Regions from separate parts of the Rhizobium atlanticum genome, predicted to be linked through region 1. Evidence: predicted binding sites of a transcription regulator. Region 1 holds the regulator's gene; the other holds the start of a gene.
The links. Region 1 encodes PhoB, which activates phosphate uptake and scavenging genes when phosphate is short. Its sites were predicted from a motif close to TGTCATNNANCTGTCAT; they were not measured.
Positions count from the first base shown of each region.

Region 2: the regulator PhoB is predicted to act here: its motif matches at 1,454-1,470, upstream of ppk2 (polyphosphate kinase 2).

Region 1 covers NZ_JAQJCJ010000002.1:118,935-123,043, forward strand. Annotated here, with positions in the region: gene PH551_RS02980 (aspartate aminotransferase family protein) at 1-872, opposite strand, end outside; gene PH551_RS02985 (GcrA family cell cycle regulator) at 1,297-1,830, shown strand; gene phoB (phosphate regulon transcriptional regulator PhoB) at 2,217-2,900, opposite strand; gene phoU (phosphate signaling complex protein PhoU) at 3,026-3,739, opposite strand; gene pstB (phosphate ABC transporter ATP-binding protein PstB) at 3,784-4,109, opposite strand, start outside.
Region 2 covers NZ_JAQJCJ010000011.1:136,927-141,035, reverse strand. Annotated here, with positions in the region: gene PH551_RS17545 (GMC oxidoreductase) at 1-1,367, shown strand, start outside; gene ppk2 (polyphosphate kinase 2) at 1,522-2,436, shown strand; gene PH551_RS17535 (hypothetical protein) at 2,594-2,785, shown strand; gene PH551_RS17530 (aldo/keto reductase family oxidoreductase) at 2,913-3,788, opposite strand; gene PH551_RS17525 (LysR family transcriptional regulator) at 3,886-4,109, shown strand, end outside.

The DNA of each region.
Region 1 (4,109 bases):
ACGTCGAGTACGGCACTGCCGACCGCCATGGCCAGCGGATTGCCGCCATAGGTCGAACCATGCGTGCCGGCCTTCATGCCGGAGGCAGCCTCGGCCGTGGCAAGGCAGGCGCCGAGCGGGAAACCGCCGCCGATGCCCTTGGCAACGGCCATGATATCGGGCGTGATGCCGGACCATTCATGGGCGAAGAGCTTGCCGGTGCGGCCGACGCCGGTCTGGACCTCGTCGAGGATCAGCAGCAGGCCGTTTTCGTCGCAGATCCGGCGAAGCGCCTTCATGAATTCGCCGGTGGCGGGACGCACGCCGCCCTCGCCTTGCACCGGCTCGATCAGGATTGCGGCCGTCGCATCGGTAATGGCGGCGCGGACGGCCTCGATGTCGCCGAACGGCACCTGATCGAAACCCGGCGCCTTGGGGCCGAAACCTTCGAGATATTTCTCCTGACCGCCGGCAGCAATCGTCGCGAGCGTGCGCCCATGGAAGGCACCCTCGAAGGTGATGATATGGAAGCGCTCGGGATGGCCCTTGGAAAACTGGTAGCGGCGCGCGGTCTTGATGGCGCATTCGAGCGCCTCGGCGCCCGAATTGGTGAAGAACACCTTATCGGCGAAGGTAGCGTCCGTCAGCCGCTTGGCGAGGCGCTCCTGGCCGGGGATCTCATAGATGTTTGAGAGGTGCCAGACCTTGTCGGCCTGCTCCTTCAGCGCCGCGACCACATGCGAGTTGCCATGGCCGACGGAGGTGACGGCGACGCCGGCGCCGAAATCGAGATAACGCTCGCCGCTCTCGGTGATCAGCCATACGCCCTCGCCTCGCTCGAACCGCAGCGGGGCGCGAGAATAGGTGTCATAAAGCGGCGCGGCTTCAGCCATGGCGCGGGTCTCCCGTTCAATGTTGTCTTGCACGGACTCCGGCTAACAAAACCAGGTCCAAAAAATCAAAAATGCCGCCTTTCGGCGGCGAGCGGTACTATTTCCTTTTCGCGCTGCAATGTCAACAAAACTGGCGCCTTAGCCTATGCAGCAAGGTTGTGCAGCGGCACTTTCGGCCTTCAACAGGCATTATTGCAGAAATGCCACGCAGAGGCAGCAAGTTGGGGAAAACTTGAAATTCGATTCATCCGGATTCCCGCGACTCTTGTCACGGAGTCAGCCTCACACTAGGTTAAAGTTCAATTACTAGACTGCATGCGGCGGAACTAGTCACCAAAATTGATCAAGCGTTTCTTGTTTCGGAGGCTTCCGGGACAACGGTGAGGGATTCTGCCATCACCAACGCAAAAGGTGGAGACAGGGCATGAACTGGACAGACGAGCGGGTCGAGAAACTCAAGAAGCTTTGGGCCGAAGGACTGAGCGCCAGCCAGATTGCTGCGCAGCTTGGCGGCGTCAGCCGAAACGCCGTTATCGGCAAGGTGCACAGGCTCAGCCTTCCCGGCCGCGCCAAGGCCGGCGGCACGGCCACCGCGGCGCGCACGCCGAAGCGCCAGACATCCGCGCCGCGCGCGCCGAACTACGCCTCCCGGATCACCACCCGCACCGTGACCCGTCAACAGGGCGCAACGATGCTGAAGGAAGAGATCGAGGTCGATGCCGTCGAGGAAATGGAGTATGTGCCGGCCGGCAATGTGGTCGTGCCGATTTCTCGCCGCCTCGGCCTGACGGAGCTCACCGAACGCACCTGCAAATGGCCGGTCGGCGACCCGCTCAAGGAAGATTTCCATTTCTGCGGCTGCGAGTCCCCCGACAATTCGCCCTATTGCAGCTATCATCAGAAGCTTGCCTATCAGCCGATCAACGAAAGGCGCCGGGCGGCGGCACGGGTCAGCTGAGCGGGGGCTGTATCGCTGAGCATGTGAAACGGGCCGAGTGGCCCGTTTTTTTATTCGATTGGGGAGGTGACCTTTGCGTATAGCAACCAAGCCAACCCCACACTCCGTCATCCCAGGGCTTGACCCTGGGAGCCACAGCCAAGCACTCGGCTTCAATTGTTTCCCAGCAGTTGGATGCCATCAGCTCTTCACGCCGTGCCAGCCGCATGGATCCCAGGGTCAAGCCCTGGGATGACGGAGGAGAGGTTGGTGCCGAGACGCATAAGCCTCGCCGGCGCAATGACGCTGGCGACGAAGCGGCTGCGATCGACGACGGCAAGGGGGGCCTCACAAGCCGTACTGCCGTGCGTTTGGCGGGAACGCCCACCCCACACACTCCCTCAGCCTCAGGCTTCCATCGAATAACCCGCGCCACGGACGGTGCGGATGACGTCCTGCATGTTGGAGAAGTTCAGCGCCTTGCGCAGGCGGCCGACATGGACGTCGACGGTTCGTTCGTCGACATAGATGTCGTGGCCCCAGACGCCGTCGAGCAGCTGCGAGCGGGAAAAGACCCGGCCCGGCGACGACATCAGGAATTCCAGCAGGCGGAATTCGGTCGGGCCGAGGCGGACTTCGCGGCTCTTGCGGTGGACGCGATGGGTTTCGCGGTCGAGCTCGATATCGCCGCATTTCAGCACCGAGGACAGCACCTCGGGGCGGGCACGGCGCAGCATCGCCTTGACGCGGGCGACGAGTTCGGGGGTCGAGAAGGGCTTGACGACATAATCGTCGGCGCCGGTGGACAGTCCGCGCACACGCTCGCTCTCCTCGCCGCGCGCCGTCAGCATGATGATCGGCAGTCGCTCGGTTTCCGGCCGCATGCGCAGGCGCCGGCAGAGTTCGATGCCGGAGACGCCGGGCAGCATCCAGTCGAGGATGAGCAGGTCGGGCGTGCGCTCCTGAAGCCTAATTTCGGCCTCGTCGCCGCGCAGGATGGTATCGACCTCGAAGCCTTCGGCTTCGAGATTATAGCGAAGGAGCACGCTGAGGGCTTCCTCGTCTTCAACAACTGCGACTCTCGGGATCATGCGTGTCCGTCTCCTCGCGCACAAGCCTTAAACTGGGGGTTTAAGCAGGCGTCCTGCGCAAATTCAGAAATTGGCTGCGACCTCTTTGCGCGCCCCGAACGGGCGCGCACGCAATCTTGGAAGGATTATTCCGTCGCGGCGCCGACGGTGTTGGCGCTGTCATCCTTTGGGCGATCGCCTTCCGGCTGGGCGCCTGTTGCCATGTAGTAGATCGTCTCGGCGATGTTGGTGGCATGGTCGCCGATGCGCTCGATGTTCTTGGCGCAGAAGAGCAGATGCGTGCAGCTCGTGATGTTGCGCGGATCTTCCATCATGTAGGTCAAGAGCTCGCGGAACAGCGAGGTGTACATGGCGTCGATCTCGTTGTCGCGTTCGCGGATGGCGGTCGCCTTGTCGGCAGCGCGTGTCGTATAGACGTCGAGCACTTCCTTGAGCTGGACAAGCGCCAGCTCGGAGAGATGCTCGAGACCGCGGGCGAGCTTGCGGGGCACGCCGGTGCTCTGCACGGCGATGACGCGCTTGGCGGTGTTCTTGCCAAGGTCGCCGACGCGTTCGAGATCGGCGGCGATGCGGATCGAACCCATGATTTCGCGCAGGTCCGCCGCCATCGGCTGACGGCGGGCGATGGTGACGATCGCCTTGTCGCCGATTTCGCGCTCGGTGTGATCGAGGATCACGTCGTCTGAGATGACCTTCTGCGCCAGCGCGGTATCGCCGTTGACCAGCGCCCGGACGGATTCGGCGACCATCTGTTCGGCCAGGCCGCCCATTTCGGAAATCCGCCTGGAAAGGAACTTCAGATCATCATCATAGGCAGAATAAATATGTGTCGATGCCATGGGGCTTTGTCCTCGAATAAGGGGAAGGCTTCGGATGGCCGTGATCAGCCGAAGCGACCCATGATGTAGTCCTGGGTACGGGGATCGTCCGGATTGGTGAACATCTTGTCGGTGTCGTTCTCCTCGACAAGATTGCCGAGGTGGAACATGGCGGTGCGCTGCGAGACGCGCGCGGCCTGCTGCATGGAGTGGGTGACGATGACGATCGTATAGTTTTCGCGCAGTTCGTGGATCAGCTCCTCGACCTTGGCGGTGGCGATCGGGTCAAGGGCCGAGCAGGGCTCGTCCATCAGGATGACTTCCGGGCTGACGGCAACGGCGCGGGCAATGCACAGGCGCTGCTGCTGACCGCCGGAGAGGCCCGTGCCGG
Region 2 (4,109 bases), on a different contig from region 1:
CGACGCCGAAGAACGAGCCCTTTCTCTGGATCCGCGGCCGCCAGGGCGGCGGGCGCCTGCACAGTTTCGGCCGCGTGCTGCTGCGCTGGACCGACGATGATTTCAAGATCCGATCGCGCACCGGAAAGGGCGTGGACTGGCCGATCTCCTATGACGAGCTTGCGCCCTTCTATGACGAAGTCGAGGCCTATCTCGAGCTCTACGGCAACAAGGACGATGTGCCGACCTTGCCGGACGGCGTCTATGCGAAGCCGGCAAGCCTCACGCCCGCCGAGCAGATATTCAAGCAGGCTGTAGAAAGCCGCTGGCCGGACCGGCGCGTCATCTCCTGGCGCTATATAGCGCCGGACGCAGAACGCATGCCGCGACCGCTGCGGGACGCAAAGGCGACCGGCCGGCTGACGGTCCGTTATGACGCCGTCGTGCGTCGCATCACCACCGACGAAAAAACCGGCCGCGCCACCGGTGCGGAATTCATCGATCGCAACACGGGCAAGGTTTCGACGGCTCGCGCCGCGACAATCGTGCTTGCGGCCTCGCCGATCGAGAGCGTGCGGCTGCTGCTGAACTCGGTATCGGCAAGACATCCTGACGGGCTCGGAAACAGCTCGGGCGCGCTCGGGCGCTATTTCATGGATCAGCTTCCATGCCTTGCCTTTGGCTCCTTTCCCAAGGCGAAGGGTTGGGCCGTCGACGATTCCGCTCCTGTCGATCCCTTCTACAATCCGTCCGGTGGCATCTTCATCCCGCGTTTCGACGAGGGTGACGCCGCCCGCGGCGATTTCGACTATCAGGGCAGCATCGGCAGGGCGCCGGTTTCAGAGGATGCCGATGCGCGTCTCGCCTTCTTCGGCTTCGGCCGCATGTTGCCCTATGCCGATAATCGCATCACCCTCGATGGCAAGCGCAAGGACGCCTGGAACATTCCGGTGCCACACATTCGCTGCGTCATGCAGGAGGAGGAGCGGCGGCTGCTCCGCCGGCAGGAGGAGACGTTGATCGCCATGGTCAAAGAGGTCGGCGGCGATCTTGAATTCATCGGATCGCCCACCGGCCTCAAGGAGATGGGCAGAGGCGCCTTTCCCGACGCCGATGCCTTCAGCCGCTTCATGTTCCGCACATGGTTCCGCAAGACCATGTGCATGGGCGCAGCAATCCATGAAACCGGCGGTGCGCGCATGGGCGAAAGCCCGGAAGCTTCAGTGCTCAATCCCTACAATCAACTGTGGGATGCTCCGAACGTCATCGTCACCGACGCCAGCGCCTTTCCGGGCAGCGGCATCGCTGGCACGACGCTCACCGTCATGGCGCTGACCATCCGCGCCTGCCGCAACTTTGTCGACCACTACCGAACGGGACTGCTCTAGGCACGCCTCCATCTCGTGTAGGCGGCGTCTAAAAAGTTCGCCGGCATGTGGAGTGGCGAAAGAGGCGAACAAGTGAACGAGCTGTGGGTTATCCAACCGTCACACTAACTTTGCAGTGACATGCTCCTGTCAACTGAGCAGGAAGGGAAAGCCCATGTCTAAAACACATCAGGACCAGCTCAGCCGGATAAAGGCCGAAATCGCCGACAGCTTCGATGAGGAGCTGGAAATGCAGCTGGAGGAAGACCGGCTGGACGATCTGGTCGTCGAAGGAATGACGGAACCGGCGGAGCAGACGCTCGATCGGAAGATCTATTTCCGCGAGCTTTTCCGACTGCAGCACGAACTGGTTCGGCTGCAGGATTGGGTTCAGTACAAGAAGCTGAAGGTCGTCGTGCTTTTCGAAGGCCGGGATTCGGCCGGCAAGGGTGGCGCGATCAAGCGCGTAACCCAAAGGCTCAACCCGCGCGTCTGCCGCACAGTGGCACTGCCTGCGCCGACCGAACGGGAGCGCCATCAATGGTATTTCCAGCGTTATGTCCCGCATCTTCCCACCGCCGGCGAGATCGTGCTCTTCGACCGCAGCTGGTACAACCGCGCCGGCGTCGAGCGCGTGATGGGCTTCTGCACCCCTGACGAACTCGAGGACTTCTTCCGCTCGGTGCCGGAATTCGAACGGATGCTCGTCCGTTCCGGCATCGTGCTGATCAAATACTGGTTCTCGATCACCGACGAGGAACAGGAATTCCGCTTCAAGATGCGCATCCACGATCCGCTGAAGCAGTGGAAGCTTTCGCCGATGGACATGGAAAGCCGCATCCACTGGGAGGAATATACCAAGGCCAAGGAAGAAATGCTGGCGCGCACACACACCAAGGAGGCGCCCTGGTGGGTGGTGCAGGCCGTCGACAAGAAGCGGGCGCGGCTGAACTGCATCGCCCATCTTCTTGATCAGATTCCCTACGAGGACGTGCCGAAGCCTGAGATTCAGCTGCCGGATCGTATCCGTCATGCCGACTACATCAGGGCGCCGGTTCCGGCTGATATGTATGTGCCTGAGCGCTATTGAAAGCATAGCCGCAACAAGTCGGCTTCCGAAGCGTTGAAACCGAGACCGCATGGTCACTGGACCGTGCGGTCAACGCGTGTTTCCCAACGGCTGCATCGTGAGGTATAAAAACTGAGCGTCCTTCGGCCGATAATACGGAGATGACGGGAGGTTGGTCATGACCGGCTTTTGGAGATTAATCGTTCAGGAGGTTGTGCTCTCGGCGATTCTGGCGGCCGGCAGTGTTATCGGCCTTCCCAAGCTTGCCAACCCGAACGCCAGTGCCGATTATCCTTTGGCAGCCGTGGTTTTTCTGGCGATGTCAGCGGCCTTGGTGACTTATGAGCTTCTGACACGGAAGCCATCCTGATGCCCTCGTTTACCGGCCGGTTGGCGCAGCCAACAAGGTGCGGCCGACCGACAGATTGCGCCAGCACGTCCGGCAAGCTCGTTACGCCGCGCTAGAACACGGCCTAACGATTGCACCGCCGCGGACGTCAGGCCGCGATGTCAGCCATATGGTTCAGCTCCTCGTCGGCATCATCCGGCAGCACCAATCCGGCAGCAGCGAGATTCTCCCTGAGATGTCCGAGCGACGACGTGCCGGGGATCAACAGGATATTGGCTGCGCGGCGCAACAGCCAGGCGAGCGCCACCTGCATCGGCGTGGCGCTCAGGCGTGCGCCGACATTGGAGAGTGTGGACGATTGCAGCGGCGTGAAGCCGCCAAGCGGGAAGAACGGCACATAGGCGGTGCCCTGACGGGCGAGCTCGTCGATGAGCCGGTCGTCGTTCCGATGCGCCAGATTGTACTGGTTTTGCACACAGACGATCTCGGTGATCCCGCGGCCTTCGGCGACCTGTTTCGATGTGGCGTTGCTTAAACCTATGTGACGGATCAGACCTTGCCGCTGGAGATCAGCCAGAACCGTCAGGGGTGCTTCTATCGAGCCTTCGGCCGGGCTATGCAGGTCAAATGCGATCCGGAGGTTGACGACATCAAGCACCTCGAGGCCGAGGTTGCGAAGATTGTCGTGAACCGCCTGCGTCAGTTCCTGGCGCGAGAAGGCCGGAATCCAGGACCCGTCCGCGCCGCGCCGCGCGCCGACCTTGGTGACGATGACGAGATCGTCGCCATAGGGATGGAGCGCTTCACGGATGATCTGATTGGTCACGTGCGGGCCGTAGAAATCGCTGGTATCGATATGGTTCACGCCGCTTGCGACCGCCTCGCGCAGCACCGCCAGAGCGGCGCCGCGATCCTTGGGCGGGCCGAACACGCCGGGTCCTGCCAGCTGCATGGCGCCATAGCCAAGTCGCCTCACCTTGCGGTCGCCGATATTGAATGTGCCGGATTGATGGATCATTGACATGGTCGCGCTCCTTTCAACAGATGAGATTAAACTTACTCCTTGGCGGTGCGTGTGATAATTGGGTACAATGCGCACGGGCCGTGCGGAGTGGCGAACAGTGAAAGCAGACCTGAGTGACCTCAACGCCTTCGTCGCAGTGGCGCGGGCGGGTGGTTTTCGCGAGGCAGCGCGCGCCAGTGGCAGCAGCGCCTCCTTCTTGAGCGAAGCGGTGCGTCGCCTGGAGGCTGATCTCGACGTCAGGCTCCTCAATCGGACGACGCGTAGCGTCGTTACGACCGAAGCGGGCAAGGGTCTGCTGGAGCGGCTCGGCCCTGCTTTGAC